Spartinivicinus marinus: one gene and its partner. The protein of the gene in region 2 interacts with the protein of the main gene of each other region in a pairwise test. Links are inferred from orthologs where the notes say so. Each region holds a gene or a part of one and is shown on either strand. Other genes may lie near its edges.

Region 1 (3,262 bases), 3.3 Mb from region 2 along the record:
AATGCTAAGGAATATGATGCTGAATAATTCACTGACATACTGCTAATTCAACTGGCTGGAAGTGGCTTTAAACTGTTTGCAGGCTTGCTCTAACGACTCCAGCAACTGATTTACCTGCTGCTCAGAATGGCTGGCTGATAAGGTTATTCTCAGCCGGGCAGTCCCCGCTGGCACTGTAGGTGGTCGAATGGCTGTCACCATGACACCTTGTGACTTTAATTGTTGACTAAGCTTTAGGGCTGCTTCGGCATCTCCCACCACAATTGGCTGAATCGCCGTAGTTGACTCCATTAATTGCAAACCAAGCTGGCTAGCGCCTGAGCGAAACTGGCTGATGTTCTGCTGTAACTTTTCGCGCCGCCAGCTTTCAGTTTGCACCAATTTGAGACTGGCTAATGTAGCCGCAGCAATTGCGGGAGGCATTGCTGTGGTATAAATATAAGGCCGAGCAAACTGAATAAGCGATTCGATTAACACCTCATCCCCCGCAACAAAAGCGCCAGCCGTTCCTAACGCTTTACCAAAAGTGCCTACTAAAATCGGTACATCATCAGTGCTTAGCCCCGCTTCAGCAACTGCGCCTTCTCCATTTGGCCCAAGACAGCCGATGCCATGGGCATCATCCACCATTAGCCAGGCGTTATGTTGTTTGGCTAATGCTGCAATTTCAGTTAGTGGGGCAATATCACCATCCATGCTGAACACCCCATCAGTCACAATGAGCTGTTGACCTGCCTGATGTTGCTGAAGCTTTTTGGTTAAGCTGGCTACATCATTATGGAGATAACGAGTGAAACGAGCCCCAGACAATAAGCCACCATCAATTAACGATGCATGATTGAGCTTGTCTTGTAGTACCAGATCGCCTTTTTCAACTAAGGCGCTAATAACCCCAACATTGGCCATATAACCAGTGGAAAACAATAGTGCTCGTTGGCGCCCCGTAAACTCTGCCAGGGCCTCTTCCAACTGGTGGTGAAGAGTCGAATGTCCATTTACTAGATGAGAAGCACCGCTACCTACCCCATATTTCTCAGCCGCTTGTTGTAAGGCAGCAACCACCTTAGGGTGATTGGCTAAACCCAAATAGTCATTGCTGCAAAAATTCAGCAGCTTCTCGCCATTGCAGATAATTTTTGCACTTTGAGCTGTTTCGAGCGTATTTCGCTGGCGCATTAGCTGCTGCTGTTGACGTTGAGCCAAACGGTTGGTGAGGCGACTCCAATCTGTCATCTATACAACACCAGCTGCTTACTGACTTGGCTGCGCAGCGTCGTAAAACAGTTCGCTATTTTGCTTGTCTTGAATCGCTTGCAAAATATTCGAGGTTTGCTCTTCATCTGACTTTTCAATGCGCTGCTCTGGCTTGATACCCAGTCGCTTAAACAGCATTAAGTCTTTATTCTTTTCTGGATTAGCTGTGGTAAGCAGGCATTCTCCATAAAAAATAGAGTTTGCTCCGGCAAAAAAGGCCAAGGCCTGCATTTCATCAGACATTTGCTCACGCCCTGCTGACAGGCGTACATGGGATGCAGGCATCATAATCCGAGCCACAGCCAGAGTTTTGATAAACTCGATAGGATCTAAGTCTTCGACGTTTTCCAGTGGTGTGCCTTCTACTTTTACCAACATATTAATTGGCACACTTTCAGGGTGTTGAGACAAATTGGCAAGCTGAGCTAATAGCCCAATGCGATCAGTTAACGTTTCGCCCATACCAATAATGCCGCCAGAGCATACTTTAATACCAGCATCACGCACATTGCCCAAAGTATTAAGGCGGTCTTGATAGGTACGAGTTGTAATAATATTGCCGTAGAATTCAGGTGAAGTATCCAGATTGTGGTTGTAATAATCCAACCCAGCTTCTGCTAATTGATCTGCCTGATCTTTCTTTAACATGCCCAAGGTCATACAGGTTTCCAAACCTAACGCTTTTACGCCTTTCACCATTTCCAGCACATAGGGCATATCTTTTTCACGAGGGTGTTTCCAGGCTGCTCCCATACAAAAACGGCTTGCGCCGCCTTGCTTGGCTTCTTTGGCTTTTTCTAACACTCGTTCAACTGCCAGTAGCTTTTCTTTTTCTAAACCCGTGTTGTAATGGCCACTTTGTGGACAGTATTTACAGTCTTCTGGGCAGGCTCCAGTTTTGATTGATAGCAACGTGCTAGTTTGCACTGCATTAGGATCAAAAAATTGCCTATGAATAGTTTGCGCCTGAAACAATAGATCATTAAATGGCAAATCAAACAGCATTTTAACTTCGTCATAGGTCCAGTCATGACGTATAAGTTTGGCGCTAGAAGCTGTGGCAGTCATTTTCGTTATCCTACATCACCGGCTGTATGAGTTAGTCTTTTATGTATCGAACAGTATGGACGACATAATATAAAGGAGAGACTATCTGTCAACCCAAAATGATTAACCAGGTTTACAAATGGATAAAAAACAATCTACGGCTACCACACTCTTGTTGGCTATGCCAAGCATCATGTGATGCATATCACCGGCTATGCCAAGACTGTATTAAGCAGTTACCACGGATAAAGCACCCATGTCGTCTTTGTTCAGAGCCGTTACCTTTCAAAACAGAAGATATGGTATGCGGCCGATGTTATTCACAGCCGCCCACATTTAATCACTGCATCCCCGCTTTTTGTTACAGTTTTCCTATAGATCACATGATTCATCAATATAAATTTAATGGTAAGTTGATCTGTGGCCAGGCACTTACCATTCAGTTAAAGGAAAGACTTGTTAGTGCTTACACCAATCAGCCGTGGCCAGAACTCATCATCCCTACTCCACTTCATCGTAAGCGCGAATTACAACGAGGCTTTAATCAAGCCTTATTAATTGCCAGACAATTAAGTAAACAACTAAAAATACCTTTGCAACCTCGCCTTATTCGCAGATATAAAAAAACCAGTGCCCAGACTGGCTTATCAGCAAAAGAGCGGCAGGTTAATATTCGCAATGCTTTTCAGATAATAAGTCAGTCTTTACCAAACCACCTTGCCTTAGTTGATGATGTTGTCACCACAGGAACAACTGTTAATGAAATAAGCCGCTTACTAAAAGAAGCAGGCGTACAAAAAGTCGACATATGGTGTATAGCAAAAACACCAAAGTGGAACTAGCGCAAATATTCAGGCCAGACATTGACATATATTGCCTCAGCCAATTACATTACCCTACTCACTTTTGTAAACACTACAAAAGGTTAAGAAAATAGATACAAGCTAGTTATAGGGTAATA
Region 2 (3,065 bases):
GTAGTTTTTCCAAACCACCTAAAGACTGTATTTGTCGTTTTTCTTCCTCAGACAAATGCCGTTCAAAGGCTTTCCGTAACCATTCATCAGGGATAAGCGTTTCTAACGCTTTAGTTAAGTCATCAAGCCCATTGAAGTAATGGGCAAACGCTTGGTCAAAACGGTCATAATAACGCTCATCTTTAATCAAACAAGTACGCGCCAAATAATAAAACTGATCAATATCAGCAAAGACTACCTGCTTTTCCAGCGCAGCCAGCAAATCTAGCCATTCCCGAATAGTTACGGGAATTTTCTCTGCTCTAATCGCCTCAAAAAACTGGATTAACATAGCCGTTTACCGCTTTCTACGTGCCATAAAAGCTAGTCGCTCCAGCAGATGCACATCCTGCTCATTTTTTACCAATGCCCCATACAAGGGTGGAATAGCCTTACTGGCATCACGATCACGTAAAATATCAACGGATATTTCATCCGCCATTAGTAGCTTAATCCAATCAATCAGCTCTGATGTTGACGGCTTCTTTTTCAAGCCTGGCACTTCTCTTAACGAGAAAAAGATTTCCATGGCTTCTGTCACCAGTTTTGCCGCAATACCAGGATAGTGAACCTCAACAATCTGGCGCATGGTGGACTGATCAGGGAAGTTAATGTAGTGAAAAAAACAACGCCTTAAAAATGCATCAGGTAATTCTTTTTCATTATTGCTGGTAATGATAATGATAGGCCGGTGTTTTGCTGCAATGCGCTGTTGAGTTTCGTACACATAAAACTCCATTTTATCCAGCTCCAATAATAGGTCATTGGGAAACTCTATATCCGCCTTATCAATTTCATCAATGAGTAACACTGTTGGCTGGTCTGACTCAAAGGCCTGCCATAGCTTACCTTTGACAATGTAATTGCTAATGTCATGTACCCGTTCATCACCCAGCTGAGAGTCTCTTAAACGAGAGACTGCATCATACTCATACAGCCCTTGCTGTGCTTTAGTGGTAGACTTGATATGCCACTGAATCAACGGTAGTTCTAATGACTTAGCCACCTGTTCTGCCAGCATAGTTTTTCCGGTGCCGGGCTCCCCTTTAATCAACAGCGGGCGCTGGAGAGCAATGGCTGCATTCACTGCCATCGTTAACTCATCCGCCGCTACATATTCCTTGGTACTTGAAAATTTCATTGTGTTTATACCAGCTATCTTTTTAATCTAAAGCCTTTTAAGCCTGTCACTTTTCTATCAAGCTACTGTAGCGAATGGTCAGATTGAACGCAATGGCAGTAAAATAGGCCGCCACAAAAACTAATTGATATGGCGTAACAGAACATTCCATATCAGACACTCGCTTTATTTGTAGCAACCTTGCACGAAGAGTATAGAGAGGTAGTTGAAAAGGTCCTGGATTAAGAAAGTGCTGCAAATTATTCTTTTGCTTTAATTGTAGATACCAACTCCCCCAACTGAAATACTGCTAACTCTCCCGGCTCTAAGGTATTCCAGGTTTCATTCGTGGTGAGCGGTTCCGTTGCTATCACAGTAACAACATCATTAGGGGTGGTTTCTTTTTGAAAGTCAATTTTCAGCTCAGCATCCTTTAATATCGCTTCTGCAAAAGGTGCTCGCCGTGTTAACCAAGATAATTTCGTCGAGCAAAATGCATATAGATAATTAGCCTCGCTTAATAATAAATTAAACACACCATATTCATTGAGTTGACAACACAATTGATGAATAGCCTGCCATATAGGCTCTGGCTGCTCAGGCATTACAGGAAACTGTTGTCTTATTTGAGCTAACATCCAACAAAAGGCATGTTCACTATCAGTGGTCCCCACGGGTAAATAAAATGATAAGGGAAGCGCTTGTTTTGCTTTTTTTAGCTGACCATTATGGGCAAAAGTCCACTTTCTTCCCCATAACTCTCGAATAAAAGGATGTGTATTTTCCAAACAAACTCGCCCAGAGTTAGCTTGTCGAATATGACTAATTACAATACAGCTTTTAATAGGATATTGTTTTACCAGCTCTGCTACTGCGGACTGGTAACTTGGCTGGCTATCACGAAACTCCCGAATCGCTTTTCCTTCATATAACACAATGCCCCAACCATCCTTATGGGGACCAGTGCGCCCTCCTCGCTGCATAAGACCAGTAAAACTAAAGCAAATGTCCGTTGGAACATTGGCACTCATACCTAATAATTCGCACATAACCCTAAAAATTCACGTATAACGCCAGTAATTCGCCTATAGCAGCGATGGATAAGTAAACACTTTTACCTACTATACCATGATACACCCCACGCTTTGAGTATAATGAGTAGGAAAGGGAGCTGTTAATAAACGACGGTTGATTTATTCAGGTTTATCTTTTTTTTCATCCGACTCATCTCCACCTGATAAGTCAAAATCTTCATTCAGTAAATCTTCAGGATCTTCGGTAGGAATATCATCTTCATCTAACTGATCCTTGGCTTCAGCTTGCTCCTCATCCATGGTTTCTGGTGGAGCAGGAGGCGGCTCTTCCTCCCCAGCCACTGGTTCACTGGCCGTTAAGTCTTCAAGGTCATCGGCAGGTAGTTCAATTTCCATATCATCATCTTCTGCCATAGGATCTTTTTCTGGTTCTGGTTCTGGTTCTGGTTCTGGTTCCGGCTCTAGCTCATCAGGTTCTTCTAATTCAACTATTGGCTTTTCATCAACCGCAGGCTTTTCTTCATTTTCTTTCCCTTCCTTACCAGACTCAGCCTCCTCATCTTCAAGTTTTTCATCACCGCTCTTTATGAGTTTTTTATAGGCAAAAAATAACCCACCCAACACCAATATATTGCCCAAAGCTATCCCTGCATAAGTAATCCAGCCTAACTCATCTTCTGCTGTTTCAGCCTCCTCCTCTGGCTCTTCTGCAGTGTCCAACTGTTCTTCAGTCTCAGGCGCTTGTTCCGCTTCAGTGCTCGTATCCACTTCTGGCTCTATTTTTTGTTCAGCTTTTTCTGGTTCTGGCTTAGGAGTAACCCCAGCTTCTGCTGTCGCTGTTTGTGTTTCTGGATAATTCAATATAATTGGGG

What was found.
Region 1: the proteins of OQE68_RS23760 (region 2) and bioB interact in binary tests that used the Escherichia coli proteins (3 or more experiments, as listed by UniProt). The link is inferred for Spartinivicinus marinus from one-to-one orthologs.

Annotation. Positions count from the first base shown.
Region 1 is NZ_JAPJZK010000001.1:2,014,870-2,018,131, forward strand. What follows is about bases 288-3,218. They hold bioB (biotin synthase BioB), read right to left. Parts: upstream 2,323-3,218; coding sequence 1,252-2,322; downstream 288-1,251. Other genes in these bases: bioF (8-amino-7-oxononanoate synthase), read right to left, coding at 288-1,233; OQE68_RS09155 (ComF family protein), read left to right, coding at 2,685-3,143. Outside these bases: OQE68_RS09140 (alpha/beta fold hydrolase), read right to left, coding at 1-32; more of bioF, read right to left, coding at 43-287. UniProt on the Escherichia coli protein: Catalyzes the conversion of dethiobiotin (DTB) to biotin by the insertion of a sulfur atom into dethiobiotin via a radical-based mechanism.
Region 2 is NZ_JAPJZK010000001.1:5,286,550-5,289,614, reverse strand. What follows is about bases 315-3,048. They hold OQE68_RS23760 (class II glutamine amidotransferase), read right to left. Parts: upstream 2,209-3,048; coding sequence 1,420-2,208; downstream 315-1,419. Other genes in these bases: OQE68_RS23755 (VWA domain-containing protein), read right to left, coding at 2,353-3,048; OQE68_RS23765 (AAA family ATPase), read right to left, coding at 338-1,180; OQE68_RS23770 (vWA domain-containing protein), read right to left, coding at 315-331. In the rest of the region: more of OQE68_RS23770, read right to left, coding at 1-314; more of OQE68_RS23755, read right to left, coding at 3,049-3,065.